Regions from separate parts of the Modestobacter sp. SSW1-42 genome, predicted to be linked through region 1. Evidence: riboswitches for the same ligand, from Rfam matches in the RefSeq annotation. Region 1 holds a riboswitch; each other region holds the start of a gene.
The links. Region 1 has a riboswitch for cyclic di-AMP ahead of ACGBYP_RS09380 (C40 family peptidase). Riboswitches for the same ligand answer to the same signal wherever they lie in the genome.
Positions count from the first base shown of each region.

Region 2: another riboswitch for cyclic di-AMP. It lies ahead of ACGBYP_RS14220 (transglycosylase family protein); the one in region 1 lies ahead of ACGBYP_RS09380 (C40 family peptidase).
Region 3: another riboswitch for cyclic di-AMP. It lies ahead of ACGBYP_RS21135 (M23 family metallopeptidase); the one in region 1 lies ahead of ACGBYP_RS09380 (C40 family peptidase).
Region 4: another riboswitch for cyclic di-AMP. It lies ahead of ACGBYP_RS13475 (transglycosylase SLT domain-containing protein); the one in region 1 lies ahead of ACGBYP_RS09380 (C40 family peptidase).

Region 1 covers NZ_JBISCA010000002.1:834,846-842,572, forward strand. The annotation lists gene ACGBYP_RS09365 (aspartate/glutamate racemase family protein) at 1-508, opposite strand, end outside; gene ACGBYP_RS09370 (serine hydrolase domain-containing protein) at 516-1,844, opposite strand; gene ACGBYP_RS09375 (DUF3817 domain-containing protein) at 1,854-2,201, opposite strand; gene ACGBYP_RS09380 (C40 family peptidase) at 2,337-3,566, opposite strand; cyclic di-AMP (ydaO/yuaA leader) riboswitch at 3,583-3,753, opposite strand; gene ACGBYP_RS09385 (hypothetical protein) at 3,906-4,445, shown strand; gene ACGBYP_RS09390 (GNAT family N-acetyltransferase) at 4,454-4,912, shown strand; gene ACGBYP_RS09395 (YhjD/YihY/BrkB family envelope integrity protein) at 4,960-5,796, shown strand; gene ACGBYP_RS09400 (PPK2 family polyphosphate kinase) at 5,786-6,640, opposite strand; gene ACGBYP_RS09405 (YrdB family protein) at 6,650-7,015, opposite strand; gene ACGBYP_RS09410 (HelD family protein) at 7,033-7,727, opposite strand, start outside.
Region 2 covers NZ_JBISCA010000003.1:816,307-824,033, forward strand. The annotation lists gene treY (malto-oligosyltrehalose synthase) at 1-1,856, shown strand, start outside; cyclic di-AMP (ydaO/yuaA leader) riboswitch at 2,239-2,400, shown strand; gene ACGBYP_RS14220 (transglycosylase family protein) at 2,404-3,120, shown strand; gene treZ (malto-oligosyltrehalose trehalohydrolase) at 3,302-5,056, shown strand; gene ACGBYP_RS14230 (dihydrofolate reductase family protein) at 5,060-5,788, shown strand; gene ACGBYP_RS14235 (DUF222 domain-containing protein) at 6,021-7,727, shown strand, end outside.
Region 3 covers NZ_JBISCA010000007.1:64,427-71,923, reverse strand. The annotation lists gene ACGBYP_RS21150 (BlaI/MecI/CopY family transcriptional regulator) at 55-417, shown strand; gene ACGBYP_RS21145 (M56 family metallopeptidase) at 414-1,355, shown strand; gene ACGBYP_RS21140 (peptidoglycan DD-metalloendopeptidase family protein) at 1,633-3,000, shown strand; gene ACGBYP_RS21135 (M23 family metallopeptidase) at 3,224-4,471, opposite strand; cyclic di-AMP (ydaO/yuaA leader) riboswitch at 4,582-4,736, opposite strand; gene ACGBYP_RS21130 (hypothetical protein) at 4,884-5,342, opposite strand; gene ACGBYP_RS21125 (winged helix-turn-helix domain-containing protein) at 5,339-5,953, opposite strand; gene fliL (flagellar basal body-associated protein FliL) at 6,236-6,718, opposite strand; gene ACGBYP_RS21115 (helix-turn-helix domain containing protein) at 7,056-7,298, opposite strand; gene ACGBYP_RS21110 (helix-turn-helix domain-containing protein) at 7,487-7,497, shown strand, end outside.
Region 4 covers NZ_JBISCA010000003.1:652,244-659,970, reverse strand. The annotation lists gene ACGBYP_RS13485 (universal stress protein) at 122-679, shown strand; gene ACGBYP_RS13480 (class I SAM-dependent methyltransferase) at 685-1,332, shown strand; cyclic di-AMP (ydaO/yuaA leader) riboswitch at 1,486-1,637, shown strand; gene ACGBYP_RS13475 (transglycosylase SLT domain-containing protein) at 1,654-2,640, shown strand; gene ACGBYP_RS13470 (YceI family protein) at 2,730-3,329, shown strand; gene ACGBYP_RS13465 (VOC family protein) at 3,406-3,891, shown strand; gene ACGBYP_RS13460 (FMN reductase) at 3,878-4,498, opposite strand; gene ACGBYP_RS13455 (LLM class flavin-dependent oxidoreductase) at 4,498-5,640, opposite strand; gene ACGBYP_RS13450 (helix-turn-helix domain-containing protein) at 5,718-6,605, opposite strand; gene ACGBYP_RS13445 (TIGR04222 domain-containing membrane protein) at 6,724-7,374, shown strand; gene ACGBYP_RS13440 (putative bifunctional diguanylate cyclase/phosphodiesterase) at 7,531-7,727, shown strand, end outside.

The sequences.
Region 1 (7,727 bases):
GACACAGCTCGTCGTAGATGACCCGGTGCACCAGGGCCCGGTCCTCGGCCGGCGGGACGAGCACCCGCAACCCGTGCCCGGCCAGCCGGTCGCGGTAGAAGTCCTGCTCCATCGTGAACGCGGTGCCCAGCAGCCCGACCGTGTCGAGGCCCGCTGCGGTCACCGCCTCCGCGGTGGCGTCGGCCAGGTGCAGCAGCGGGATGCCGACGGCGGCCTGCACCTGGTCGGCGACCTTGTGCATGGTGTTCGTGCAGATCAGCAGGAGCTCCGCGCCGGCGGACTCCAGTCCGCGCGCCGCCCCGGCGAGCAGGTCGCCGGCCTGCGCCCACTCCCCGGCGACCTGCAGCCGCTCGACCTCGGCGAAGTCCAGCGAGGCGAGGACGCACCGGGCCGAGTGCAGGCCGCCGAGCCGTTCCCGCACCAGCTCGTTGACCAGCCGGTAGTACTGGGCGCTGGACTCCCAGCTCATCCCGCCGAGCATCCCGATCACCTGCATCGGCACCGTCATGGGGCCATCACAGCGGCTGCCAGCCCCGCTCGTCCACCCCTCCCGGTACCGGCGCCTCGGGGTCGTAGGGGGTGCGGGTGAAGACGAAAGTGGCCAGGTCGAGGTGGTCGGGGGCGATCCGGAGCGTCTCGCCGGCGTAGTAGCCGTCCAGGCCGACCCAGGTGCCGTCGGGGCGCGGGGCGAACCGGCTCGCCCGCCCGGCCCGTCCGGGCAGCGGCCCCAGGTGCAGCAGCCCGCCGGCCTGCGCGCGCAGCACGTGCGGCGCCGGCCCCCAGAACCAGACGCCGAGCAGGTCCAGCGGCACCGCCGGCTCCGACGGCGTCCAGGCGTCGACCACGCGGGGCTCGGCGGCGCGCAGGTCGGCCAGCAGCCCGGGCACCAGCGGGTCGAGCCCGCTGGTGGTGTTGGCCAGCGTCACCGCGCCGGCCTGCTCGAGCCGGTCGACGAACACCCCGGCCAGGAACCCGGGCATCGACCCGCCGTGCCCGACCAGGACGTGCCCGTCGACCCGCAGCACCTGCAGGCCCAGCCCGTAGGCCGACCAGCCGGCGGCCGAGGAGTCGACGCCCGCGGGCACCGTCATCTCCTCCAGCGTCGCCGCCGACAGCACGTCGCCGGTGTCGCCGATCAGGAAGGCGCCCAACCGGGCGAGGTCGGCCAGCGTCGCCCACAGCTGCCCGGCCGCGGCCATCACCCCGGCGTCGTGCTCGGGCTCGGGCAGGACCACGTCGGCCCACGGGTGCACCGCGGACCCCGCCGCCGCGCGGCCGCTGGGCCGGGGCGTGGTGCGGGTCATGCCCAGGGGGAGCAGCACCTCGTCCCGGACGACGTCCTCCCACGGGCGCCGCCGGTGCCGGGCGACGAGCTCACCGAGCAGGCCGTAGCCGAGGTTGGAGTAGTGGAACCGCCGGGCGGCACCCAGCACGACGTCGTCCGCGCCCAGCCGGAGGTCCTCCAGCGGACCGCCGGGGACCCGCTCCCACCAGCCGCCGGGGCTCTCGGACCCGGCCCCGGTCAGGTGCGACAGCAGCTGGCCCACGGTGCGCTCGCCGAGCGGGGTGCCGGGGAGGTGCTGCTCGAGCCGGTCGTCGAGGCCCAGCCGCCCCTCGTCACGCAGCCGCATGACCACCAGCGCGGTGACCGTCTTGCTGATCGAGCCGAGCCGGTACTGCACGTCGTCGTGCGGCTCGGCGACGTCGCCGCGCCCGGTCGACCAGGCCAGCCCGCCGTCCCGGACGACGCCGGCCACCAGGCTGGGCGCCCGGCCCTCGCGCTGCACCCGGGCGGTGCGGGCCAGCAGGGCACGGGCGGTGGACGGGAGCACCGGTTCGACCATGCCCGGAGGCTAGCCAGCCGGGGTGGGTGCGGTCTCCCCCACGGGCAGCCGGCCGGTGCGCTGCGCCCACCGCTCGAACCAGACCGTGCACAGCGGCGGGATCGAGGCCAGCAGCGCCAGGAACGCCGTGCCCGGCGACCAGCGCAGCACCCGCCAGGCCAGCAGGGTGACCGCGACGTAGACCACGAAGACCGCGCCGTGCACCGGGCCGGCCAGCTGGACGCCCACCTCGGAGGTCCGGAGCACCCACTTGACGAACATCCCGGCCAGCAGGAGCACCCAGGTCACGGCCTCGGCGACCGCGACGACGCGGAAGGCGCGGGCGACGGTGCGCGGATCGGTCAGTACGGCGGGCACGGAGCTCCTCGGGTCGTGCGGTCGGTGGCGCTCATCCTGCCCGGGCTCCCTGTGTGCCCGGACCGGCCCACCCCGGACGCACCGGTGCCCCGGACGCCGTGTGGCGGCCGGGGCACCGGGGTCGTGCGATCTGCGTCAGCCGACGCGGCGCATGGCGGTGATGGCGCCCACCGCGTCGATGGGGGCGACCTTCACCACGTCACCGCTCGTCGGGGCGTGCACCATCTGCCCGTTCCCGATGTAGATGCCGATGTGGTAGACGGGGCTGCCGAAGGCGATCAGGTCGCCGGGCTGCAGGTCGCCGCGGGAGACCGCGCGGCCGACCGTCGCCTGCTGGCTGCTGCTGCGCGGGAGGCTGACCCCGGCGGCGGCGTAGGCGTACTTCACCAGGCCGGAGCAGTCGAAGGAGCCGGGACCGTTCCCGCCCCACACGTAGGGCTTGCCGCGCTGGGCCATCGCGGTGGCGACGGCAGCCTGGCCGGAACCACTGCCGCCGCCGGCGGGCGCCGCAGCCGCGACCGGGGCGGGCGCCGCGGCAGGGGCGGAGGCAGCGGCCGGCACCGGGGCCGGGGCCGGCTCGGTGGCGGACCGGGTGGCACGGGAGGCAGCCGGGGTCCGGCGCTCGGCCGGTGCGCTCGAGGCGCTGGAGCTGGCTGCGGCGGCCTGCTCGGCGGCAGCGGCCTCGGCGGCGGCCTGCTGCGCGCGGGCGGCCGCGGCGGCTGCTGCGGCCTGCTCCTCGGCGAGCCGGCGGGCCCGCTCCTGCTCCTCGGCGGTCAGCCGCTCGAAGTCGGCCTGGTAGGCGGCGATCTGCGCCTCGAGGTCGGCCTGCTGGCGGGCGACCTGCTCGACCTGCGCCTGGGCGGCGGCGGCGGCCTGGTCGGCGGTGGCCTTGGCCTGGGCGGCCGTCTGGGTCGCCTGCTCGGCTGCCCCCAGGACCTCGTTGTTGTGGTCGGCGATGGTGTCCAGCGTGCCGACGCGGTCGATCATCTCGTCGGCGGAGGTGCTGGTCAGCATGGCCTGCAGGGTGTCCAGCCGGTCACCGGTGTAGGCGCTGCGGGCCACCTCGGTGACCTTCTCGCGCGCGGTGCCCACGGCTGCGTCGGCGTCGACGACGGCGGCGGCTGCCTGTGCGGCGGCCTGCTGCTGCGCCGTCAGTGCGTCGGTGGCGGCGTGGAACTGCTCGGTGACGACCTCGAGGTCGTTGCCACGGGCGGCGATGAGGGCCGCGGCCTCCTGCGAGTTCGCCGGCGTTTCGGGAGCGGCCGACGCGGGAAGGGAGGTGAGGGAGACGACGCCGGCGGCGGCCAGCGAGATCAGGACGGCGGTCGTGGACCGACGGCGCGCAGAGTTGAGCGAACTCGCCATGTGAGGCGGGTGTTTCCTTTCTTCCACTCGCCGCCTACCGAGTTAGCTGACGGGTTCGGGCGGGAAGACGCCCGGCACCACGCGGCCCGTACGGGTCGCGAGGAGCTTCACCCCAGTGCTGCGGTGGGTCCCCGGTCCACTGGCCCGCCGTGCTGCACGGGCCGCTGTGGTTCGGCGGCGGTCCAGGCGGTCGCTCCCCGGGAGGGGGCTGAGGTGCCCGTCCGGACCGTCGCCCACCGTAAGCGTGTGACCGGGAGATGACAAACGGTCGGGCGCAATTTGTGCAGAAACTCCTGGCGTGTGCCAGGACACGCTCACCAAGCGTGACAGGCTCGCCGGATGCGCGGCCTGGGACGGCGGGAGTTCTGTCTCGTGCTGCTCCGCCGGATGGCAGATCTGCGGCCTGACCTGGTCATCGACGCCCTGCCGCGGCTGTCCGCGGACCGTGCCGAGGCCCGCGAGGCGCACCGCCGCTGGCAGTCGCTGCAGCACTCGGCGAACGGGCCGCACGGCGTGTCGCGGTACGCCGCCGTCCTCGGTCCGCCCGAGGAGTGTGAGGAGCGCCGCTCCGGCGACGCGGTCCTCGACGTCCGCCGGTGGCCGCTGCCGCTGTGGCCGCACCTGCGCTGGGAGGTGGTCACCGTCCGCGGCGGCCCGGTCCTGGACGGGCAACTGGTGCGCGCACCCGGCTCCCCGGTGCCGCCCGCGGCGCCCGGGGACCTGCGGGTGTGGGCGCACGTGGTCGGTGACGTGGCCGGACTGCCCGGCGCGCAGGTCGTCGACCCCCGCGTGCCCACCCGCTGGGAGGTGCACCTGCCCGGAGCGCGGGCGCAGTTCGTCTGGGGGCTGCTGCAGCAGGTGCAGCCCGGACCGCCATGATCGGGGACGTGCCGAGCCTCTCCCCCGCCGCCTGGGACGACCCGGTCGTGCAGCAGCTGACCACCGCCCAGCAGGACGAGCGGCGGGCCCGCTACGACGGCAAGGGCGAGCCCGGCGTCCCGCCCTCGGCCGACGACGTCGCCGTCGTCCTCGTCGCCCGCGACGACGACGGGACGCCGCTGGGCTGCGGGGCGCTGCGGGCGCTGGAGCCCGGCGCCGCCGAGGTCAAGCGGATGTACGTCGTCCCGGCGGCCCGGGGGCGCGGGGTGTCCCGGCTGGTCCTGGCCGGGCTGGAGGCCGAGGCGCTGGCCCGCGGCTGGACCACGCTGCGCCTGGAGACCGGGCCCCGGCAGCCGGAGGCCATCGGGCTGTACACGGCGGCCGGCTACACCCCGGTCGGCGCCTTCGGCCACTACCTCGGCGAGGACGCCGCGGGATCGCTCTTCTTCGCCCGGTCGCTGACCTGACCGACCCCGCCCGGGCGCGACCGGGCCGGACCTGGTCACATGGGCGCGTGCAGGTGGCGAGAGAGGCACGCGGCCTGCTGGCCACCATGCGCGACCGGCTGCGCGGCCGCGACACCGCGCTGATCGCCGCCGGGCTCACCTTCTACGCCGGGATCGCCGTCGTCCCGGCGCTGGTGCTGTCCCTGGGCCTGACCAGCTGGGTGGCCGGTGCCGACCAGGTGCGCACCCTCACCGGGCGGCTGGCGTCGGTGCTGCCGGCCGAGCTGGGCGCCCCCGCCGCGGTCGCCCGGCTGGCCGAGGCGGGCACCGGGCTCAGCGTGGTCGGGGCGCTGCTGACCCTGCTGCCGATCTCGCTCTACGGCGAGGGGGTGCGCCGGGCGCTGCTCCGCTTCAGCCCGGCGCACGACCGGTTCACCGCCTGGCGCGGCCGGCTGGCGTCGCTGCCGCTGCTGGTGCTGGCGCCGCTGCTGCTCTACCCGTTGCTGCTGGTGGGGCGGCTGCTGGCCCGGTTGGCCGAGACCCCCGGCTTCGCGGCCGGGCTGGGTGGCTTCGCGGCCGGCTACTACTCCGTGCTGTTCGCCCTCACCCTGCCGCTGATCTGGGTGTTCCGGGTCGTCGCGGCCGGCCGGCTGCGGTGGCGGGCGGTGGTGGTCGGCGCGCTGTTCACCGCGGGCTCGCTCTCAGGGTTCCTGCAGGGGTTCGTGCTGTTCCTGGCCCTGCCGCTGGACCTCGGCGCCCCCTTCGGCGGGCTCACCGTCGTCGGCGGGGTGGTCGCCGTCGGCTTCTGGCTGTTCATGCTGCAGTTCGTGCTGATCGCCGGGTGGCTGTTCACCGAGGCGGTCGACGAGCGGCTGCGCCGGGGGGCGCCCGCGCTCAGTCGCTGACCGGGTGCTCCTCGATCAGCCGGTCGCGCTGCTCGGCGACGTCGTAGGTGGGCTCGGGCAGCCGCGGGTCGAGCTCGGTGAGCGTCTCCAGCAGCAGCCGGCCCACCGCCCAGTTGCGGTACCACTTGCGGTCGGCCGGGACGACGTACCAGGGCGCGGTGTCGGTGCCGGTGCGCTCCAGCGCCGTCTCGTACGCGCGCTGGTAGTCCGGCCACAGGGCGCGGTCGTCGAGGTCGGAGGGGTCGAACTTCCAGCGCTTGGCCGAGTCGTCGAGCCGGGCGAGCAGCCGCTGCTTCTGCTCCCACGCCGAGATGTGCAGCAGCACCTTCACCAGGGTCACGCCGTCGTCGGCCAGCTGCTGCTCGAACCGCACGATCTCGCGGTACCGGCGCTCGATGACCGGCATCGGCGCCAGCTCCCGCACCCGGCCGGCCAGCACGTCCTCGTAGTGCGAGCGGTCGAACACGCCGAGCTTGCCGGGCCCGGGGACGGCGCGCCGCACCCGCCACAGGAACCCGTGCCGCAGCTCCTCGGGAGTCGGCCGGCCGAAGCCGGTGACCGACACGCCCTGCGGCTGCACGGCGCCGACGACGTGCCGGACGACACCGCCCTTGCCGCTGGTGTCCATGCCCTGGAGCACGAGCAGCACCCGCCGCCGCCCGCCGGTGACCCCCTCGGCGTAGAGCCGCTCCTGCAGCTCGGCCAGCCGGCGGCCCTCGGCCGCGGCCACCTCGCGGGTGTGCTCCTTGTCCCCGGGGACCAGCGGGGTCGAGCGCGGGTCGACCCCGCGCAGCCGGACCGGGGCAGCGGGGGCACGCAGCGTCTCGCGCAGGGAGGGGGCCATGCACGGAGCCTAGGGACGCCGCTCCGGCGGAGCGTGCACGGACGGGAGCAGGGCGGCGGCGACCAGGTTGAGCACCACCACGCCGCCGAGCAGGCCTGCCCAGCCCGGAGCGCCCTGCAGGCCGAGCAGCACCGCGGCGCCGCCGAGCACGAGCAGCTGCACGGCCAGCCGGCGGCCCGTCGACGTCCGGCCGGCCCGGGGTGCGGCGAACCGGGCCCACAGCACCGCCGCCACCACGGGCAGCGCGACCGCCGGCGCGACACCGGGGAGACCTCCACCGCCCAGCCGGTGCCCGGCCCGCGCGAGCACCGCGAGGGCGACCAGCTCCAGGACGAACGCCAGCGCGGCGTCGGCCCACGCCAGCCCGGTCCGCACGGTGGCCGCCGCCCGGCTCAGCCGGCCAGCTCGGTGGGCAGCGGCTCGGCGTGCAGGACGACGAGGCTGCTCACCGCCCGGGTGAGGACGACGTAGAGCCGGTGCAGCCCGCGCGGTTCGGCGGACACGATCGCGGCGGGCTCGACCACCACGACGTGGTCGAACTCCAGCCCCTTGACCAGCGTCGCCGGCACGACCGCCACCCGGGCCGGCTCGGTGCCGTCGTCGGCCAGCGCGGCGACGTCCAGCCCGGCCGCGGCCAGCACCGCGACCACGTCGGGGACCGCGGTGTCGGCGCAGACGACGCCGGTCGACCCCTCGGTCGCCGCCAGCTCCGCCACCACCGCGGCCAGCGTCCCGGCGACCGTCGGGACCGGCCGCAGCTGCAGCGCACCGGGGTCCCGGCGGACGGCGGTGGCCGCGCCCAGCCCCGGCGCGATCGTGGGCAGCAGCCGGTTGGCCAGGTCGAGCACCTCGCCGGGCACCCGGTAGCCGCGGGTGAGCGGGCGCACCGAGGTCTCCGGCCGGCCCAGCGCGACGAGCGTCTGCGCCCAGCTCTCGGCCGACCACGGGCTGGTGGCCTGCGCGAGATCGCCCAGCACGGTCAGCGACCCGGCGCCCAGCCGGCGGGCCACCGCACGGCACTCCATCGGCGAGAGGTCCTGCGCCTCGTCGACCATCACGTGCCCGTAGCCGGGGGTGCGCTCCAGCA
Region 2 (7,727 bases), on a different contig from region 1:
TCGTCGACGGGGAGCTGCGCTACTACGACAACCGCTTCCCGATCGCCCCGGGGACCGGCGAGGGCACCCCGCAGGAGGTGCACGACCGCCAGCACTACGAGCTCGTCGACTGGCGGCGCGCCGACGACCAGCTGAACTACCGCCGGTTCTTCGCGATCAACACCCTCGCCGGCCTGCGTGTGGAGGACCCGGAGGTCTTCCGGGCCACCCACGCGCTGATCGTCGAGCTGGTCGAGAACGGCTCGGTCGACGCGCTGCGGATCGACCACCCCGACGGTCTGGCCGACCCGAAGGGCTACCTGGACCGGCTGGCCGAGGCCACCGGTGACCGGTGGACCGTCGTGGAGAAGATCCTCGAGCCGGGCGAGGAGATGCCCGGCTCCTGGAAGACCGCCGGGACGACGGGCTACGACGCCCTGTCCGAGGTCGACGAGGTGCTCGTCGACCCGGCCGGCGAGGCGGCGTTCACCGCGCTGGACACCGAGCTGGCCGGCGGGCCCGTCGACTACGCCCAGCTGGTGCACGACTGCAAGCGCGAGGTCACCGACGGCATGCTCGGCTCGGAGGTGGCCCGGCTGCAGCGCATCGTCGGCGACCTGCCGGGCGTGCCGGCCGACCAGGTGACCGAGGGCCTGGCCGAGCTGCTGGCGAGCTTCCCGGTCTACCGCAGCTACCTGCCCGACGGCCGCGCCCACCTCGACGAGACGGTGGCCGCGGTCAAGGAGCGGCGACCGGAGCTGGCCGCCGCCGTCGACGCCCTGCACCCCCTGCTGGGCAGCGCCGGCACCGAGCTGGCCACCCGGTTCGAGCAGACCTCGGGCCCGGTCATGGCCAAGGGCGTCGAGGACAGCGCCTACTACCGGTGGGCGCGGTTCGTCGCGCTCAACGAGGTCGGCGGCGACCCGGCGCAGTTCGGGACGACGGTCGCTGCGTTCCACGAGGCGCAGCAGCGCCGCGCGGAGCGCCGTCCGGCGTCCATGACGACGCTGTCGACGCACGACACGAAGCGCAGCGAGGACGTCCGCAGCCGGCTGGCGGTGCTGGCCGAGCTCCCGGACGAGTGGGCCGCGCTGGTCCGGGGCCTCATCGCCCGGCACCCGCTGGCCGACGCCTCCCTCGCGCACCTGGTGTGGCAGAACCTGGTGGGCGCGTGGCCGCTGTCCCGCGAGCGGGCGCACGCCTACGTGGAGAAGGCCGCCCGCGAGGCCGGCACCTCCACCACCTGGACCAACCCGGTGCAGGAGTTCGAGGACCAGCTGCACGCCCTGGTCGACGCCGCCTTCGACGACGCCACCACGAACGCCGAGATCACCGCGTTCGTGCAGCGGATCGCCCCGCTGGGGTACAGCAACTCGCTCGCGCAGAAGCTCCTGCAGCTGACCATCGCCGGGGTGCCCGACGTCTACCAGGGCACCGAGCTGTGGGACTTCTCGCTGGTCGACCCGGACAACCGCCGTCCGGTCGACTACGACCTGCGGCGCGACCTGCTCGCGCGGCTCGACGGCGGGTGGGTGCCGGAGGTCGACGAGACCGGTGCCGCGAAGCTGCTGGTGGTCTCCCGCGCGTTGCGGCACCGCCGCGACCACCCGGAGGCCTTCGCCGGGTACACCCCGCTGACGGCCACCGGCGCGGCCGCCGACCACGTGGTCGCGTTCGACCGCGGTGACGTCGTGACCGTGGCCACCCGGCTGCCGGCCCGGCTGGCGACCACCGGCTGGGGCGACACGACGCTCGCGCTGTCCACCGGGGCGTGGCGGGACCTGCTCACCGGCACCCGGGTCGTCTCCGACGCCTCGGGCATCCCGCTCGGCGAGCTGCTCTCCGCGCTGCCGGTGGCGCTGCTCGTCCGCGACTGACGCGAGGTCCCGCGGCCTCCCGGCCACAGGGCATCACCGGCCCCCTCGACGACACGTCGAGGGGGCCGGTGCGCGTCGGGGGCACCCACCCGTTCGCGGCACCACCGGTCGTGCGCGCTGACGCGGACACCCGCAACAGATGGTGCCCGGGCCCTTGGCGGAGCCCGGTCCCCGCCACATGTCGAGGAGTCGATTTGTCGACCGTCTGTAACGGAACGGTCTCGGAGCGCACGCGATACTGCGCATGTCGCCACATTCTCGGCGCGACGCGCCGTCGATCTGCGACACGCCGCTCGCCAGTTGGCAGTTGTCCACCTACCGTCGTCCTCGCGTTCGGGCCTTCCTGGCCGAGCGCGGCACCGGACCGCTCAGCCCCGTCCGCCGGTGACCTCAACCAGACCCTTCCGGACGGGGGCGGGGGACCCACATCCGACGCGCCGCCCACCCAGCGCCGCGCGTCTACGGGGTGAAGCCGCAGATCTGCGGCCGGGCACCGATCGCCCGAACCCGACAGCTCACCTCGCAGGCGGTGATCGGAGGAACACGCATGTCCAAGCACTCTCAGTCCCGTCCGGCCCTCGTCCGTCGTGCCCTGCGCGGCGGCGTGGTCACCGTCGGGGCCGCCGCTCTCGGTCTCGGTGCCTCGGTCGGCATCGGCACCGCGACGGCATCCGCCGCCGAGCACGACTGGAGCGGCGTCGCCCAGTGCGAGTCGGGCGGCAACTGGAGCATCAACAGCGGCAACGGCTACTACGGCGGCCTGCAGTTCTCCCAGAGCACCTGGGCCGGCTACGGCGGCACTGCCTACGCGCCGCGCGCCGACCAGGCCTCCGCCGCCGAGCAGATCGCCGTGGCCGAGAAGGTCCTCGTCGGCCAGGGCGTCGGCGCATGGCCGACCTGCGGCAAGCGCCTGACCGGCGGCACCACCGCCGTGGCCGAGCAGAAGGCCGCCCCCGCCCCCAAGGCCGAGGCGCCCAAGGCCGCCCCGAAGGCCCAGGCCGCCCCCAAGGCGCAGGCTGCCCCCAAGGCCCAGGCCGCGACCCCGAAGGCCGCCCCCAAGGCGTCCGCGGAGCGCAAGAACGCCGCCGCCACCCGTTCCACCCGCCAGGCGCCGGCCGCTGGCAACTACACGGTCAAGCCGGGCGACACCCTCGGCAAGATCGCGGCCGCCAACGGCACCTCCTGGCAGTCGCTGTACGCGAAGAACCGCGGCATCGTCAGCAACCCGAACATGATCCACGTCGGTCAGCTGCTCGCCGTCTGACCCACCTGCCGGGCCTGCCCCGGACCCGCACGGCACGAACGGCCGGGCACCCCAGCGTGGGGGTGCCCGGCCGTTCGCCGTCCCGGGCACCCGGTGACGAGGGCGACGGTTCGACCGCGTGTGGGCGGGCATGATCCAGCCGCTCTCCCACTCCCCCGCACCACCGCTCCGGAGGTCCTCCATGCCCCAGCCCGTCGAGTTCTCCGTCTGGGCCCCGCTGCCCCAGCGGGTGCGCCTCCAGCTCGACGGGCAGGTGCACGACATGGAGCGGGACGACGCCGGCTGGTGGCGGGTGACCGCGCCGGCCGAGCCCGAGTCCGACTACGGCTTCCTGCTCGACGACACCGAGCCGGCGCGCCCCGACCCCCGGTCCCGCCGCCAGCCCGACGGCGTCCACGGCCTGTCCCGCCGGTACGACCCGTCGTCCTACAGCTGGGGCGACCGCGCCTGGACCGGCCGCCCGCTCGCCGGCGGCGTCGTCTACGAGCTGCACGTGGGCACCTTCACCCGCGAGGGGACGTTCGACGCCGCCGTCCGCAACCTCGACCACCTGGTCGACCTGGGTGTCGACTTCGTCGAGCTGCTGCCGGTCAACGGCTTCAACGGCACCCACAACTGGGGCTACGACGGGGTCGCCTGGTACGCGGTGCAGGAGAGCTACGGCGGCCCGGCGGGCTACCAGCGACTGGTCGACGCCTGCCACCAGCGCGGCATCGGCGTCATCCAGGACGTCGTCTACAACCACCTCGGGCCCTCGGGCAACTACCTGCCGGAGTTCTTCCCCATCTTCGCCGCGGGTGCGAACAGCTGGGGCAACGCGATCAACCTGGACGGCCCCGACTCCGACGAGGTCCGCCGCTACATCATCGACAACGCGCTGATGTGGCTGCGCGACATGCACGTCGACGGGCTGCGGCTCGACGCCGTCCACGCGCTGGTCGACGAGCGGGCCACCCACGTGCTCGAGGAGATGGCCCAGGAGGTCGAGAAGCTCTCCGTCGCCGAGGGCCGCCCGCTGACGCTGATCGCCGAGAGCGACCTCAACGACCCCTCGCTCGTCACGCCCCGCGTGGCCGGCGGCAAGGGCCTGGACGCGCAGTGGAGCGACGACTTCCACCACTCGCTGCACACCCAGCTGACCGGCGAGGCGCAGGGCTACTACGCCGACTTCGCCGCCGGCGGCCTCGGCGGGCTGGCGAAGGTGCTCACCGGCGCCTTCTTCCACGCCGGCGACTGGTCCAGCTTCCGCCGGCGGCACCACGGCCGCCCGGTCGACACGAACGCGCTGCCGGGCTGGAAGTTCCTGGGCTACCTGCAGGACCACGACCAGATCGGCAACCGCGCGGTCGGTGACCGGATCTCGGCCTCCCTCTCCCCCGGCCTGCTCGGTGTCGGCGCGACGCTGGTGCTCACCAGCCCGTTCACCCCGATGCTGTTCATGGGCGAGGAGTGGGGCGCCTCGACGCCGTGGCAGTTCTTCACCAGCCACCCCGAGCCCGAGCTGGGCAAGGCCACCGCGGAGGGCCGGATCGGCGAGTTCGCCGAGCACGGCTGGGACGCCGACGTCGTGCCCGACCCGCAGGACCCGGAGACCTTCACCCGGTCCAAGCTGGACTGGTCCGAGCTCACCGAGGAGCCGCACGCGCACGTGCTCGCCGTGCACAAGGCGCTGATCGCGCTGCGCCGGGCGCACCCCGACCTGGTCGACCCCGACCTCACCGCCGTCGCGGTCAGCTGGGACGACGCCGACCGCTGGCTGGTCGTCCGCCGCGGCTCGCTGCGGGTGGTGGCCAACCTGTCCGACTCCCCGCGCGAGATCGACCTGGACGTCGACGCCGACGAGGTGCTGTTCGCCAGCGGCGAGATGCCCACCCTCGACGGCGGCGTGGTGACCCTCCCGGCGGAGAGCGCCGCGGTGCTGTCCACCCGCCGCTGACCCGTGCAGCGGCTGCTGCCCGACCCCGGCCCGCTCGGCACCGAGGCCGAGCTGGCCGGGGCGTACCGGCTCGTGGCGGGCCGGCACCTGCGGGTGAACTTCGTCGCCGCGCTCGACGGCGCCGTCCGCGTCGACGGGCGCAGCGGCGGGCTAGGCTCCCCCGGTGACCGCCGGGTGTTCCGGACGCTCCGCGCGCTGACCGACGCCGTGCTGGTCGGCGCGGGCACCGCGGCCGCCGAGGGCTACCGGCCGGTGCTGCCGGACTCCGCGGTCGGCCGGCTGCGCGCCGCGCTCGGGCGGCCCCCGGTGGCGCCGGTCGCGATCGTGTCCCGGCGCGCGTCCCTGGCACCGGACGACCAGCTCGTCACCGACGCGGTCACCCCGACCCTGCTGGTGACCTGCGCGGCCGCCGACCCCGACCGGCTCGCGGCCCTGGCCGCCGCCGGCGTCGTGGTCCTGGTCTGCGGCGACGACGACGTCGACCTGCCGTCCGCGCTCGACGCCCTGGCCGACCGCGGCCACGAGCAGCTGCTCTGCGAGGGCGGTCCGGCGTTGTTCGCCGCGGCGCTGGACGCCGGTGTGGTCGACGAGCTCGACCTGTCGATCGCCCCGCTGCTGGTCGGCGGCGGCGCCGGGCTGGTGCCCACGGCGCTGCCGGTCCCGGTGGGTGCCCGGCTGGTGCAGGTGCTGACCGAGGACGACGTCCTCTTCACCCGGTACGCGCTGCGCTGACCCCCTCGCGCCTGACCGTCGGGTCAGTCGCGCAGTCGACCACCGGTCCAGCAGTCCGGGGTCACGGGCGGAGTTGTCCGGGCCGTGGGTCGCGCGTCGGGGCGGGGGAGGACGTGACTGCCCGAGCGACCGCGGCGTCGGGTTCCGGCTCGACTGTTGGACGTCGGACCGCGGACGCCGGACGCCTGCAGGACGTCCCGGAACTGTCGTACCCCGAACGTACGTTCGACCCATGACGTCGACCGCCTACCCGCCCCGCCCCCGCGGGCCGGTGGTCGAGGACTGGTCGGAGCTGCCTGACCGGTCGGTGTGGCCACACGAGTGGCTGGCCGATGAGTTGCAGGCCTTGCAGCGGCGGCGGGCCGTGGACGCCGCGGAGGAGGCCGAGCTGATCCTGGGCCTGGCCGCGCAACGCCCGGCGACCGCCGATCCCGACGGCCCGGGGGCGCGGCGGCCGGGTTGGACGGCCGATGGTGAGCCGGGGATCAGTGAGTTCTTCCTGGCCGATCTGTCGGTGATCCTCAACCTCGGGCGCGGCACCGCCGCGCACCGGCTGAAGCGGGCGCTGACCTGGCGGCACAAGCTCCCGCGCACCCTCGCCGCGCTCAAGGCCGGGTTGATCGACGAACGGCGCGCCGACGCGCTGGCCGACGTGCTCGCCCACACCTGCGCCGACGTCGCCGGGCAGGTGGAGGCTGCGCTGCTGTCCGAGGCCCGGGACCTGTCGGTGTACCGGCTGCGTGACCGGGCCGGTGCGCTGATGCTGCAGCTGGACTCCGCCGCCGCCGAAGAGCGCCGCCAGGAGGCCGAGCGCACCGCCGACGTGCACCTCCACCCCTCCGGTGTGGAAGGTCGGGCGACGCTGGCGGTGGACCTGCCCACCGACGAGGCCGCCGAGTGCCTGGACCTGATCGACCAGCTGGCCCGCATGCTCAAAGCCGACGGCGACCCGCGGCCGATCGGGGTACTGCGCGCGCACGTGCACTCGATGCTCATCCGCCGCCCCGCCGACAACGGCCTGCCGCTGGTCGCCGCGGACCTGCGGATCACCGCCAGCCTGGACTCCCTCACCGGCGCCAGCAGCGCCCCCGGTGAGGTCAACGGCCTGCCGATCACCGCCGCCCACCTACGCGAACTGCTCGCCCGCGTCGGCGCCCTCGGGCTCACCACCCCCGACGGCGGCACCCTCACCTACGCCATCACCGGCCCCGACGGGCAGCTGCTGGCCACCCTGACCCCCGCCGAACTGGCCCGCCTCGCCCGCCGCGGCTGCCCCGACCACCCCGACGACGCCACCGCTGCGGGCGATGGCCACGGCGCTGACACCAACGACGGCGCCGACACCGGCACGAACCGCGGTCCCGACACCGACCTGGTCCCCGAGATCGACACGGACACGGACCCGGATACGGACCCCGACCCCGACCCCGACCCCGACCCCGACCCCGACCCCGACCCCGACCCGGTCCCCGGCACCAACATCGACACGGACCCGAACCCGGTCCCCGACGGGGAGGGCACGGGCGGAGACGAGGCGGTCGACGGCGAGGCGGCACAAGCGTGCAGCTGCCCGGTCCTGGGACCCCCGCCACCGACCGACGCCTACACCCCCACCGACCGGCAACGCGCCTTCGTCACCACCCGCGACCAGCGCTGCCGCTTCCCCAACTGCGGCCAACGCACCGGCCAGGCAGACCTCGACCACGTGCACGCCCACGCCCACGGCGGAGCCACCGACTGCACCAACCTGTGCTGCCTGTGCCGCTCCCACCACCGACTCAAGACCTTCGCCCGCGGCTGGCACTTCCGCCTCACCGACGACGGCACCCTGCACGTCACCACACCGACCGGCGTCACCCGCACCACCCGACCACCCGGACTCCGACCACCCGAACCGGCCCCCGGCAGTCCACCGACCGACACGCACCCGCCCGAGCAG
Region 3 (7,497 bases), on a different contig from region 1:
GGCCTCGCGCAGCGCTGCCGGACCGTGTTGACCCAGGAGAAGTGAGGAGCGGCCATGCCTCACTTGGGCAAGCTCGAGGCCGCCGTGATGGACGTCTTGTGGTCCACCGACGCCCCGCTGACCGTGCGCGAGGTGCTGGCGAAGATGCCGCCGCAACGCAGTCTGGCCTACACCACCGTGATGACCGTGCTGGGGAACCTGCTGCGCAAGGGCTTGGTGGAGCGGGAGCCGGTGGGTCGGGCGTTCAGCTACCGCCCGACCGTGACGCGCCAGGGTGCGGCGGCGGCCTCGCTGCGGGAGATCCTGGACGCTTCAGACGATCCCCGGTCGGTGCTGCTGCACTTCGCCGAGACGGCCTCCGATGAGGAGTCCTTGGTGTTGCGTGAGGCGCTCGAGCGGCGGGCAGCGACCTCATGATCGGCATGCTCGCTGTTCTGGCCGCCGGAACCGCTCTGGGTCTCTACGGGCACCGGTCGCTGCTGTGGCTGGCTGAGCGGCGGGTGGATCCCACGATCCTGCTGGTGGGCTGGTCGCTGTTGTCTGTCGGGCTGGTCGCCTCGACCCTGGCCATGATCGGCCTGCTCGCCCTGCCGATGGACCAGCACGAGGCCAGTGGGCTCATCCAACTGGTGGGGGGCTGCTGGACCGCGGTCACCACGGGCACCGTGCCTGCCTGGCAGCAGACGGTCGCCGGCATCAGCCTGATCATGGCCGCGACCATCGTGGTGCGCCTGGGCAGAGCGGTGCTGAAGCGCGTGCGGTCGGTCCGGCGGCACGCCCCGCATGTACAGCAGCTGCGACTGCTGGCCTCGAGCTCCTCGGCCGGTGAGCCGCTGTGGGTCGCTGACCACCGGGCGATGGCCATGTCCATCAGCGGTCGTCCCGGGGTGATCATCGCCTCGGATGGGCTGCGGGCGCAGTTGCCACCGGAGGCAGTCGCAGCGACGCTGGAGCATGAGCGTGCACACCTACGGGGCCACCACCACGCTTTGGTGACGATCGCTGAGACACTGGCCGCCGCCCTCCCCTGGTGCCCCCTGCTGCGCGCAGCGCCGGCCGCCATTCGGGACCTGGTGGAGCTCGCCGCCGATGCCCACGCAGCGCGGCGGTGCGGGCCCGAGGCCGTTCAGGTCGCGCTGCGCCGGATGACCGGACAGCCGGTCCTCCCCTTCGGGCTGGCCATGGCCTCCCGCCTGACCGAGCTGCGCATCAGCCGGCTGGAAACCACCGACCCGTGGCGCATGAGCCATCTTCTCCGCTGGCCGGGGACCTTGGCGATGGCGACCGGGGCGCTGCTTCTTCCCGCGGCGACCACGTGGCTGGGCTTCAACATCGTGCTGTGCGCGGTCACCTGATCCACTCACTTCCCGCGAGCCCTTCTCTGAACAGCGGCCTCTCCCCCTCAAGACGAACACCCTTACTGCCGTTGCAACTACGACCAGTAGTAGCAATGGGATGTGAGGACGACAGCCGATGTGCACCGGACACCTTCGCCGCGGTGGGTTCAGCAACCTCCCTCGCCAGAGGGCTGCTGACCGGCCGCAACAGCGGTCCGAGCGGAGCGTCGTCTCACCGGCAGGAGTGCGCCCCGGTCGCGGCCGCGCCCTGCAGCGGCCGGTCAGGCTGTGGACGGTGGGGCTCGTTCTGGCCGTGGCCGCGGTCTCCTTCGGTCCCCTGGCCGCCTCGGCTCAGGCCGCACCGAGCAACCCCAGCGACGCGGACCTGAGCGCAGCTCAGTCCAGTCAGGAGCAGGCCGCCGCCGAGGTGGGCCGCCTGGCCGGGCTGCTGTCCGGCGCGGAGAGCGACCTCGAGCGGGTGATGGTCCAGGCCGAGGCGGTCAGCGAGGCCGACCGCATCGCCCAGGGAGAGCTGGAGGCCGCTGAAGAGCAGGCGGTGGTGACCGCGGCCGAGCTGCGGGCCGCGCAGCAGGCGGTGACCCTGGCCCGGGCCGACGTGGCCACCGTGGGGCGGGAGCGGTACATGTCCAGCGGGGACCTCAGCGGCATCGCCGCGCTGCTCAGCGCCACCGGGCCGGACCAGCTGCTGGAGGGAGCCGCCACGCTGCGTCTGCTGGCCGATCAGCGCACCGCCACGCTGGAGAGCCTGCGGATCGCCGAGACCGCCCACGTCGACGCCGACACCCGGGCACGGGCGGCGGTCGCCGATCGAGCCCAGGCCGCCGAGCAGGCTTCGGCTGCCAAGGCGGCGGCCGATGAGCAGGTCGCGGTCTTCCAGGCCGCCGCCGACGCCCTCGCCGCTCAGCGCGCCACCATCGAGACGCAGCTGCAGGAAGCTCAGGTCCGTCTCCTGTCTTTGCAGGGGCAGCGCAACGCCTACCAGGCGTGGCAGCAGCAGCAGGCGCGGGAGAAGGCCGAGGCTGAGGCTCAGGCCGCCGCGGCCGCCAAGGCGGCGGCGCAGGCCGCCGCCACGGCCAGGGCGGCAGCACAGGCCACCTCGCCGTCCAAGCAAGCGGCGCAGACCACGCCCCAGGTCAAGGCGGGCACCCCGGCTGCCAAGCCAGCGGAGCCGGCCGCCGGGCCCAAGCCAGCTCCGGCCCCGGACATCGCCGATGCTCCCGCACCGCGGCCGGTGACCGGCGGCGGCGTGGCCCCGACCGGTGGCCGGTTCACGACGTGCTTCGAGATGCGCTGGGGGGTCATGCACAACGGCGTGGACATCGCCGCCCCGATCGGCACCCCGATCTATGCCGCCGCCGCCGGCCGGGTGGTCCGCGCCGGGGAGGCCAGCGGGTACGGGCTGGCGGTCTACCTGCAGCACGATGACGGGTCAGTGTCGGTCTATGGGCACATCAACGACTACTTCGTGACTGCCGGGCAGCGGGTGTCGGCCGGCACGGTGATCGCCGAGGTGGGCAACAAGGGGCAGTCCACCGGTCCGCATCTGCACTTCCAGGTCAACACCGCTGGTCTGCACACCGGTGCGGTGGACCCCATCTCCTGGCTGGCCGCCCGCGGGGTCTCGATGGGCGGCCGGTGCTGAGCTGGAGCACCCGGTCCGGTCAGGCAGCTGGCGGCCGGCCTGCTGATCAGCTGCCGGGGCCCCCTGCCGCTGGCGGCCCGTGGCCTGGGGTTATCTCCTCGGCCACGGGCCACCTGCGCTGCAAACGCTCACGGCGCGCCGGCGGGGGGTGGGCACGGCGATACGTCAGTACCGATCACCCGGCGGGGCCACCGGTTCAGCTGTCCATGGCCCCGCTGGGTGGTCAGCCGCAGCCACCGCCCATCGACAGGCCGCGGGCGGTGAGCCACGGAACGGGGTTGGTGCGGTTGACGTACAGCCCGCCCTGGTGCACCTCAAAGTGCAGGTGGGCGCCGGTGGACTGGCCCTTGTTGCCGACGGCGGCGATCTGCTGCCCCGCGGTCACCCGCTGGCCGGCGGCGACGGAGTAGCTGTCGATGTGGCCGTAGAGGGTGATCGAGCCATCGGCGTGCTGCAGGTAGACGGCCAACCCGAAGCCCGACGCGGGACCGGCCTGGAGCACCACGCCATCGGCGGGGGCGTAGATGGGGGTGCCGATCGGGGCGGCGATGTCCATGCCGTTGTGCATGGTCCCCGAGCGGGTGCCGTAGCAGGAGGTGACCCGGCCGGTGGTCGGGATGCCGGTGCCGGCGGCGCTCCGCTCGCTTCCACGGGAGGCCGCCTGGTTGCCCCGTTCGGCCGGTGCGGTGGCCCCGCTGGCCGTCCCAGGTGCGGCGGGGATCGAGGCGCTACCGGCCCGCTCGGCAGCTGCTGCGGCCGCGACTGCGGCGCTGCGGTCCTGCTCGGCAGCTGCTGCGGCTGCCGCTTCACGGGCGAGGGTGGCCAGCCGCTCCCGGGCCTGCTGCAGCTGCTGCTCCAGCGCGGCCCTCTCCCCCACGGCGGCGTCGTAGGTCTGCTGCGCGGCCGCGAGCTTGTCGTTGGCGACCCGCTCGGCCTCCGCGGCGGCCTGGGCGGCCGCATCGCGGGCGTCCACCGCGGCCTTGGCCGCCTCGGTCGCTGCCTGCTGCTGGACCTGGACGACCTCGAGCTGCTGGAGCTGCTCGGCCCGGGCCTCCCCGAGGTGGTCTAGGGTGGCGGCCCGATCGAGCACCTCATCGGGGCTGGCCGCGCCGAGGAACGCCGAGGCAGCGCCATAGGCATCCGCGCCCATGTAGCTCCGCCGGCCCAGGGCCGCGACGTCGGCTCGGGCCCGGTCGACGGCCGCGGCGGCAGCGGTCAGCTCCGCGACGCGGGCGTCGGCTTGCTGCCGGGCGGTGACCAGCTCGGCCTGGGCGACCAGGCTCTGGTCGGCGACAGCTTCGGCTTCCACGGTGAGCTGCTGCAGGTTCTCCTCGGCTGCCGCCACGGACTCCTCGACGTCGCGCAGCGCGGCCTCGGCCGCGGCGAGCTCGGGCTGGCTCGCTGCGGCCGGCGCTCCGGGTGCCGCCTGGGCCGCGGGGCCGGTGAGAGCCAGCAATAACGCCGCGCTCACGGACAGGGCTGATGCGAGCGCTGGGGTGCGCCAGCGGGGCCGGCCCGGGTGGGGCCGATGACGGGCAGGGTCGTGCAAGACGTCGTGCGATGTCGCCAACGCGACGGGCTCCGTTCTCCCTCACCGTCTACCGAGTTAGCTGACGGGTTCGGGCCGGAGACAGCCCTACTCGCGGCGGCACGGTGGCCGGTCGAGATTCACCCCAGGGGAACGATGGGTCCCCGGTCCGCCACCGCGAGCGGTGGCAGTTCGACGGGGTCCGGGTGAGGACCTCGGGGCGAGGTCGTGGCTCACTCGGACCGGGCAAGACGATACTACGAAGCTAGATAGTTGTCACAGGTCGGTAACGCCGGCCAACTACTTCGGCCTGCCTCCGCACGACAGACCCGCCCCCATGCTCAGGCGCGCCAGCTCAGAAGATGTCGAGTGCAGGCAGCAGCTGGGCAATGGCCTCGACCATGGCGGTGGCATCGGTCAGCGCCTGGCGGGCTTCATCGACACTGGTGATCTCCGGCCCCGTGGGTCCGGGGTACTCCAACTCGTGGCGGCGACGGCGCAGGTAGCCGAAGTCGGTGAATCCCGGTTCGAACTGCGCGCGCAGTGCGCGTTCGACCACGATGTGGCCACCTTCGTGAGTGGCCCGCAGACCCTGCTGGGCGAGCACAGCAGCCCCGGCCTGACGGGCGGCGTCGTAGGCGATTATGAAGGCGGTACCCGGATCGGTCTCCAGCAACGTGCCGGCCGACGTAAGCAGCTGGCGCGCTCGATCCAAGGTCGCCTGCGCGGCCAGCTGCGCGCCGGGCGCCCGCTGCAGCTCCCGGTCGGCGATGAGCTGCTCGACCTCCGCTGCGCCCTTGGCCCAGCTGGTCATCGCCGTTCACCGATCCCCGTCAGCGGCGGTGCCGCCGCCTCCGAGGATGGGTTGGCGGCGCGCTGGATGACCGTCAAGTAGCTGGAGCGGTGCACCTGGTCGACGAGTGCGTCTTCAGCGGCCCGCCACTGGTCCGGTGTCCGCAGCGCCGGGTTCACCGGGAGCCGCAGACGCGCGGCGGCCCGGTCGGCGGCGGCGTAGACCGCCGCGCGGTGCGGGGTGCCGATGATCAGAACGTCGATATCAGCCGGCGGTGGGCCGTCCTGCCCGGCGTACCGAGCTGCCCAGGACCCGAACAGCAGCACCGAGTCCACCTCAGGCAGCTCGACGAACTCCTCGCCGATCACCTGGGCCGGGCCGAAGGTGAGAGTCAGCAGCTCGGTCAGTGCACGGGCGGCGGGATGACCGGCGTCGGCCTGGTAGAGACGGGTGCGGCCGACACTGCGGCTGACGACCAGGCCAGTGTCGACCAGGCGAGCCATCTCCCGGTGCGCGGTACTCAGCGGAACTCGTGCCGCCTGCGCCAGCTCGCTGAGGGCGTACTGGGCGTCTGGGTGCAGATGCAGCTGAGTCAGCAGCTCCGCCTGTTGCTGCGACCGGAAGATCGGCATCAGCGACGGAGACTTACTTCTCATAAGTGAGAAGATACTTCCATGAATCGGAAGTGGCTAGGGCTGACGCGAGCCCTCGGTAACCAGCCACCCCCGACGGATGCATCCTTTCGCTCCTCCAGGTCGAGGCAGTAGATGAAGACCCCACCGCCGACCAGCCGGCGCCGGGGAGCCGGCACCGGCTGGTACGGGACAGCCCCTCGTGAGAGGCGCGGGGTGGACTGCCAGGCGCGATGCTTCAGGTGCGGCGCATCAGCTTGGGCGGGACGGCTAGGGGTCCTTTCACTGAGTGACGTACTCCGTGTACCAGAGCTCGTAGACATCCCCGTGGTAGGCCTCGATGACGGCCTCCTCGAAGTGGGCCTTCATCGCCTCGCGGTTGGCCTGCACGTCGGTCAGGGTCACGCCGGAGAACTGCGAGATCGCGATGTCCAACGCCTTCGAGCCGTCCGGCTTGCCGCCACCGCCGTGCCCGCCACCGGCGTTCAGGTCATAGGCCGCCGACATCTGCAGCGTGAAGCCCAGCTTCAGGTAGCTGCCGCCGGCCAGGTTGATCGCCACCGGCTCGACGGCGAGCACCACGGTGCCGGCCTCCGGCGCGGGCTCGGCCTCGGCCTCACCGCTCCCGCTGAAGACAAAGAAGTACACCGCGGCACCGATCGCCAGGACGGCGACCAGCCCGATGATGAGCAGCTTCTTCTTGCCGCCCTTGGCGCCGTCCTCGTCCGCCGGCTTGTCGTCCTTCGTGGTCTTGTCCTTGCTCATCCGTGGCCTCCCCTGGAGTCGGAGGCGCCGGGTCCGGCGTCCTCGGTGGTGCTGTCTGTGGCGGTCTCCGGCGCCGCCGGGGTGTTGAGGTCGGTGGTCTGGCCTTCCGCGGGGCTGCGCCGGTGTCTCCACCCGCCTTCAGTCGGGAGCCTTTGCGGGCATCGGTCGCCTGAGACCGCCAGAACGCCGCTGCGATAACCGAGCTGTTGTTGCCCACCGCACCGATTGAAGCGACGCCCCCCGAGTGGCCCCGCTGTTCTTTTTGGATCGGCTGTTGACCGGAGTTCTTGAATCGGGCGGCCCGGGGTTCTCAGCTGCAGGACCGGCGGGGACACCTCTACTGGTCTGCCACCGGGCGTGCGCCTGCTGGCCGGCGGGGCACCTGATGTTTGTCCAGGGCCTTGCGGACCGCGGTCTGGGACCGGTCGACCAGCTCGGCGATCTCGCGCAGCGAGCGTCCATCCCGGTAGGAGGCGACGATGAAGGTCTCCAGCCGAACCTGTAGCAGCGGGTGGGCGGCGTCCCGGGTACCGGCGAACTCCGGCAAGGGCCGCAGCTGCGGCCGCGGCGGGTAGGGCACTCACCGACGCTAGAAGCTGCAGGAGCTCATCACCTCGCTGCGCCCGCACAGCGATCGAGCTTGTCATCCGGTCGGGTCACACCACAGCCTCAGCCGCCGATAACTGTTGCGGTTGCTTCGTTTGCTGCGTTTGATGGGACGTAGCGGGACGGGAGGCCCCTCGTCCGCTGACTGATCAGGAGATCGCCATGACGTCACT
Region 4 (7,727 bases), on a different contig from region 1:
CTTCGAACCGTCCACCGGCACCTGGGAGCACGGCCGCCGGTGCGGTAGGACAGGCTGTGCAGGCCAGGGCGTCCTGGCGCCCGGCCGCGGCCGGGCAGGTGGACCGGCACAGGAGGACGTCGTGAGCGACCAGGCAGGCAACACCCGGGCGGACGCAGCACTCGAGGCCGAGCGGGACGAGGCGGCCGCCGAGCTGACCGGCACCGAGACCGACACCGTGGCCACCGAGGCGGCCGTCACCGGCGGGGTCGTGGTCGGGCACGACGACTCCGACCACGCGCGCGACGCGCTGGTCTGGGCCGCCGCTCTCGCCGAGCGCGCGTCCTGGCCGCTGCACGTCGTGCGGGCCTGGCGGATCGTCACCGCGCCACAGCCGGCCAGCTGGGAGCCCGGCTACGTCCCGCCGCTGGCCGACTACGAGGCCGCCGTCCAGGCCGACCTGGAGGCCGACGTCGTCGCCGTGCTCGGCGCCGAGCGGGCCGCCGGCGTCACCTGCCACGTGGTGCACGCCGCCCCGGCGCAGGCCCTGATCGAGGCCGCCCGGGGCGCGGACCTGCTGGTCGTCGGCGCGCGCGGGCGCGGGGGCTTCGCCGGGCTGCTGCTGGGCTCGGTCAGCGACCAGGTCACCCGGCACGCCCCGTGCGCGGTCACCGTCGTCCGCGACGGCGGCGAGGGCTGAACCCGGTGCCGGAGCAGCGGGCGGTCCCGCCGTCCTTCCTGCGGGCGCACACGACGCCCGCCCGGCCCACCCTGGTGCCCGAGGTGCAGCTGCACGTCGCCGACGACGTCGTCGCGCTGTGGGAGGCGATGGAGACCGAGGGCGGGGGCGCCGGTCAGGACCCGCCGTTCTGGGCCGCCGCCTGGCCCGGCGGGCAGGCGCTGGCCCGGCACGTGCTCGACCACCCGGAGCTGGTGGCCGGCCGCCGGGTGCTCGACCTGGGCGCCGGCAGCGGGCTGGTCGCCGTGGCGGCGCTGCTGGCCGGGGCGGGCAGCGTCGTGGCCAGTGACATCGACCCGTACTCGCACGCGGCGATCGCGCTGAACTCCGAGCTCAACGGGGTCACCGGGGTCGAGGTCGTCGGCGACGTGCTGGGCGAGGACCCGCCGGACGTCGACGTCGTCCTGGCCGGTGACGTCTGCTACGACCGGGACATGACCGCCCGGGTGCTGCCCTTCCTGGGCACCGCCTGGCTGCGCGGCGCCGCCGTGTTCATCGGCGACCCGGGCCGTGCCTACGTGCCGAAGGAGGGGCTGCTGGAGCAGGCCGCCTACGACGTCCCGGACGCCGACGGTGGTGAGGTCCGCCGGACGACGGTGTGGCGGCTGCCCTGAGCCGTCCGTCACAGACCGCCGACTGACCCGTTCCCCACCTGGTCAAACGTGGCAGATCCTCACAAATCGCGATCCGGGGATTGTCACGACCACGTCACGGGCTCTACCGTGGCCGAGTCCGGTCGGACGTCAGGTCCCCACCCGGGGAGCCCGCACCGGATGCCGCCGAGTCGCTGCCAGCAGCGATCCGGGGACCCACCGCAGCACTGGGGTGAATCTCGCTCCGGGCCTCCCGCCCGGTGCGCGTAGGGCGCCTTCCCGCCCGAATCCGTCAGCTAACCCGGTAGGCGGCCGCGGAAGACCACGGAGTCCACCCCCTCGATGTCCCGTCGCTCCATCGCGCGCGCCTCGCACCAGCAGTCCCCGGCCACCGACGTCCTCGACGTCGCGGCCGCCGACGCCCCGGCCACCGCCGTCCTGGCGAGCCCTGTGGCCACGCCGCGCACCGGCCGTCGGCTGCCCCCCGGTGGGCTCCGCCGTCCCGCGCTGTACCTCGCCGTCGCCGCAGCCGGCGCGATCATGGTCAACGTGCTGACCGTCGGCCAGGAGGACGCCCTCGCGGACGCTGCCGCCCAGCCGGTGAGCGTCGCCGCGCAGCTCGGCCTCAGCTCCTCCCAGGCCGACGTGACGCTGTCCCAGGGCCGGATCGGCGAGCGCCTCGGGGAGCTGGCCGGCAACCGCAGCCAGCGCGAGGCCGAGCAGGCCGCCGCCGCCCAGGCGCAGGCCGCCGCCGACCAGGCCGTGCTCGACGCCAAGGCCGCCGAGGAGGCCCGGCTCGCCGCCGAGGCCAAGGCCGCGGAGGAGGCCCGGATCGCCGAGGAGGCGCGTCTGGCCGCCGAGGCCCAGGCCGCCGCGGAGGCGGAGGCCGCGGCGGAGGCGGAGGCCGCCGAGGAGGCCGCCGCCGCCCAGGCCGCGGCGGCCGCGAAGACGGCGACGACGAAGAAGAGCGCGCCGACTGCCGCGCCCGCCCCGGAGCCCGCTGCCGCCGAGGCCCCGGCCGGCAGCTCCTCGGGCCGGGCCGGCTCCTTCCAGGACTACGCCCGGGCCCAGCTCGGCGGCAGCAGCAGCGAGTTCTCCTGCCTCGAGAACCTCTGGGGCAAGGAGAGCGGCTGGAACCCGAACGCCCAGAACCCGAGCAGCACCGCCTACGGGATCCCGCAGTTCCTCGACTCGACCTGGAAGGGCACCGGGATCGCCAAGACCTCCGACGGGTACCGCCAGATCGACGCCGGGCTGATCTACATCGACTCGCGCTACGGCTCGCCGTGCGGCGCCTGGTCCCACTCGAAGTCCACCGGCTGGTACTGACCGGACCGGGAGCGGGCCCCCTCTTCCCGGTGTCGGACCCGTCGTGCACGATCGACGCGTTCCACCCACCGACTCCAGGAGCGCGCAACGTGGGCAAGCACCGTGCACCCGAGGGATCGGTGACGGACTTCGACGCCGCCACCAGTGCCCTCGCCGACGTCACCGGCGACTACACGGTCGACGTCGCGCACACCCGGATCGGCGTCCGGGCCCGGCACGCGATGGTGACCACCGTCCGCGGTGCGTTCACCGAGTTCTCCGGCACCGCCCACCTCGACACGGCGCACCCGATGGCCAGCAGCGTCGACCTGCGCATCGCCACCGCCAGCATCGACACCGGCACGCCCGACCGGGACGCGCACCTGCGCTCGCCGGACTTCCTCGACGTCGAGCGCTACCCCGAGATGCGCTTCGCCTCCACCGACGTCGAGCAGGTCGACGACGAGGTCTACCGCGTGACCGGCGACCTGACCATCAAGGACGTCACCCGGTCGGTGTCCGTCGACTTCACCCTCACCGGCTCGGCGCAGGACCCGTTCGGCAACACCCGGGTGGGCTTCGAGGGTGCGCTGGCGATCAAGCGCAGCGACTGGCAGTTGACCTGGAACGCGGTCCTCGAGACCGGCGGCGTGCTGGTCAGCGACCGCGTGCAGATCGAGTTCGACGTCTCGGCGATCAAGGTCGGCTGAGCGCCGGGCGCGGACGCCGATGAGTTCGGCGTCCGCGGGTGGTCTCCTCTGCACACCCACGAGGAGAGGACCTCCCATGCCCGTCCAGACACCCTGCCTGTGGTTCGACGGCCAGGCCGAGCAGGCCGCCGCGTTCTACACGTCGGTCTTCCCGAACTCGGCCGTCAGCTCGGTGCGCCGCAACCCCGACGGCTCGGCGCTCGTCGTGGAGTGGACGCTCGACGGTCAGCCCTACCAGGGGCTCAACGGCGGTCCGGGGCAGGTCGCCTCGTGGGCGGTCAGCCTCTCGATCTCCTGCGCCGACCAGGAGGAGGTCGACCACTACTGGGACGCGCTGTCCGAGGGCGGCGAGGAGAGCATGTGCGGCTGGCTCCGGGACCGTTACGGGTTCTGGTGGCAGGTCGTGCCGGTGCGGCTGCCCGAGCTGCTGGGCGACCGCGACCCCGAGCGGGCCCACCGGGCGATGCAGGCGATGCTGGGCATGCGCCGCATCGTCGTCGCCGAGCTGGAGGCGGCGGCCGACGGTCCGGCCACCGCCCCCGTGGGGGTCACTGCCCCCTGAGCAGGTCCTCGAACGACGTCGTCGGGTCGGCGAACGGGTCGGCCGGTCGGCTGGTCACCGGCTGCCCGGCGACCAGCCCGGCCAGCTCGCCGGCGGCCCGCTCGATGCGGGCCGCCAGCGTCTGGTCGACCCCGCCGCCGGCCCAGTCGTCAGCGGCGGCGAACACCGCGGTCGGCACGGTGACCGCCCGCAGGTAAGAGAACAGCGGGCGGACGGCGTGCTCGAGCACCAGCGAGTGCCGCGGGCTGCCGGCGGTCGCCCCCATCAGCACCGGCTTGCCGGTCAGCGCCTCGTTGTCCAGGACGTCGAAGAACGTCTTGAACAGGCCGCTGTAGCTGGCGGAGAAGACCGGGGTGACCGCGATGAGCCCGTCGGCGCCCACCACCGTGTCGACCGCCGTCCGGAGCTCGGCGTTGGGGAAGCCGGTGACGAGGGCGTCGGCGAGGTCGTGGGCGTGTGCACGCAGCTCCACGACCTCGACCGTCGCGCCCTCGCCGCGCGCCCGCAGCGCCGCCACGGTCGCCGTCGTCAGCCGGTCGGCCAGCAGCCGGGTGGACGACGGGACGCTCAGGCCGGCGCTCAGCACGGCCAGGGTGCGGGTGCCCATCAGGCCTGCGCCCCTTCCACGGTCCGGCCGGTGACGTCGTCCAGGGCGTGCACGGTGGTGTCGTGCGCGCCGCCGGCGGCGGCCACCAGCGAGGCGTGGGTCGGGGCGTCGGGCACGTGGGTGGGCTTGAGGGCGGCGAACTCCCGCCGCAGCACCGGCACGACCTCCTCGCCGAGGATGTCCAGCTGCTCGAGCACGGTCTTCAGCGGCAGGCCGGCGTGGTCGATGAGGAACAGCTGGCGCTGGTAGTCACCGACGTAGTCGCGGAAGCCGAGCGTCCGCTCGATCACCTGCTCGGGCGAGCCGACGGTCAGCGGCGTCTGGAAGCTGAAGTCCTCCAGCGACGGGCCGTGGCCGTAGACCGGGGCGTTGTCGAAGTAGGGGCGGAACTCCCGGACGGCGTCCTGGCTGTTCTTCCGGATGAACACCTGCCCGCCCAGGCCGACGATCGCCTGGTCGGGGTCGCCGTGGCCGTAGTGGGCGTACCGGCGGCGGTAGTACTCGACCATCCGCTGGGTGTGCTCCTTGGGCCAGAAGATGTGGTTGTGGAAGAAGCCGTCGCCGTAGAAGGCGGCCTGCTCGGCGATCTGCGGGCTGCGGATCGAGCCGTGCCAGACGAACGGCGGGACGCCGTCCAGCGGGCGCGGGGTGGAGGTGAAGCCCTGCAGCGGGGTGCGGAACTGCCCCGACCAGTCGACGACGTCCTCGCGCCACAGCCGGCGCAGCAGCTGGTAGTTCTCCACCGCCAGCGGGATGCCGTCGCGGATGTCCTTGCCGAACCAGGGGTAGACCGGGCCGGTGTTGCCCCGGCCCAGGGTCAGGTCGACGCGGCCGTCGGAGACGTGCTGCAGCATCGCGTAGTCCTCGGCGATCTTCACCGGGTCGTTGGTGGTGATCAGCGTCGTGGCCGTCGACAGCTGCAGGGTCGAGGTGCGCGCGGCGATGTAGCCCAGCGCGGTGGTGGGGGAGGAGGGCACGAACGGCGGGTTGTGGTGCTCGCCCATGGCGAAGACGTCGAGCCCGACCTCCTCGGCCTTGAGCGCGATGGCGATCATCGCCTTGATGCGCTCGGCCTCGGTGGGTGCCCGGCCGGTGGTCGGGTCGGGCGTGACGTCGCCGACGGTGAAGACCCCGAACTGCATGGCGTGCTCCTCGCGCTGGTGGTTGAGAGTGCAACTACTGGCCGGTGGAACCGTCCCACACCGCGGGGCATTCCCGGTCAGCCGGGCAGCGCAGCCAGCTCGGCCTCGATCATCGTCAGCGACTCCGCCGGGCCCAGCGCCATCCGGCTGATCAGGTCGAAGGCCTGCGTGTAGCGGTGCACCTCGGCCTCGGCGTCGAGGAAGGAGATCCGGGTCTTGTTCTCCAGGTAGACGACGTCGGCGGTGGCGGTGGCGAGCGAGTCGAGCACCGAGAACGACCCGGCGGTGACCGGGGGCAGCCCCGCGGCGAACGGCAGCACCTGCAGGCGCACGCCCGGCCGGACGGCGACGGTGGCCAGCCGCTGGAGCTGGCCGCGCCGGACCGCGGCGTCCCGGGCCGGGTCGCCGGGGACGACGCACCGCCGCAGCACGGACTCGTCCAGGACGGCGGACAGCTGCAGCGCGCCGCCGGCCCGGTCGCCGTCGAGCACCTCCTGCCGGCGGCGGCACACCTGCACCCGGCGCTCGACCTCGGCCGGGGCGGGCCGCGTCCAGGTGGACAGGATCACCTCGCGGGCGAAGTCCGGGGTCTGCAGCAGTGCGTGCGGGACCAGGGCGCCGTAGCAGCGCAGCGCCCGCGAGCCGGACTCCATCCGGATCAGGTTGGCGTAGCCGGGGGAGAGGGTCTCGGCGTAGGCGTCCCACCAGCCGCGCGGCCGGGCCGAGGGTGCCAGCCGGCGCAGGAGGTCGGCCTGCTGCTCGGGCACCGCGTACAGCTCGACCAGGCGCTCGAGGTCGTCGCCGGAGACGCCGCTGCGCCCGGTCTCGATCCGGGACACCTTCGACGGTGACCAGCCGAGTGCAGCGGCGGCGTCCTTGCCGTGCAGCTGGGCGGCGGTGCGCAGGACCCGCAGCTCGGCGGCGAGCCGGCGCTCGCGGACGGAGGGCGTCTCGTGGACCGACACGGCGCCAGCTTGATTGCGTGCATGCAATCTTGCAAGGGACCTTCCGGCCTGACGCCTGGGCTGCGACCTTTCCGACACAGGCCGCACCCGCGGCCCACCGACCGGGAGGACGGCAGCGATGACCAGGACCCAGGCCCGCACCCACACCTACGACCTCGCGCAGCTGGCCGGCGGGGTGGAGCGCGTGGCCGACACCGCGGTGGTCGCGCTGCTGGCGCGCGGTCGCCTGCTGGTCGACGGCGGCGGACTCCTCCGGGTCGCCGGCAGCGCACCGGCGCACCCGGTCGAGGCCGCCGTGCTCGACGCGGTCGGCCCGCGCCCGCGCCCGCGGCGCTCGGCGCTGACCGTGCGCGCCCTGGTGCAGGACGACCCGCGGGTCGGTGCCGTCGCCGTCCGGCTGGAGGCCGAAGGGCTGCTGCGGCGCAACCCGTGGGCCGTCCTGTCCCGCTCCTGGCCGGCCCGGGTGCGCACGCCCGAGGGACGCCGGGTGCTGGCCGAGGCGCGGCAGCAGCCCGGGATCGGGGAGGACGTCCGGGTGGCGCTCGACGGCGTGGCCGCGATGGCCGACCAGACCCGCCGCCGGCTCGTCTTCGGTGCCGCGCCCGGCCGGGCGCAGCCGGGAGGGCGCGCCCGGCGGTCCGACGGGCCGTGGTCGTCGAGCACGTCGGGCTCCTTCCTCACCTGGGGCGGCGGGGACGGCGGGAGCGGCGGCTGGGGCGGCGACGGCGGCGGGTGCGGCGGCGGGGACGGCGGTGGGGGCGGCTGCTGACCCACGGCGCCGGTCACGAGCTGTGACCGGCGCCGCCGGCGGACCGCCACCTTGGGGGGAGTTCGGCCGGATGCGCTGGAGAGCGGTGCCCGGGGCGCCGAGGCTCAGGTCAGGACGCACCGATGCGTCCGGTCGGGCAACGGGAGGGAACACCACGTGGCAGCGCGGACGCGGGTGGCGGACGAGCACGAGGTGTCCGCCGAGGTCGTCTCCACGGTGTTCCACGGCGTGCGGGTCAGCGACGTCATGGCGGTCCTGGTCGTCGAGCCCGTGGACGGCGTGCTGCGGGTCAGCTGGGGCAACGAGAAGGCGCTCGCGCTGCTGGGCTACGGCCTGCCGGACCTGCGGGCGCT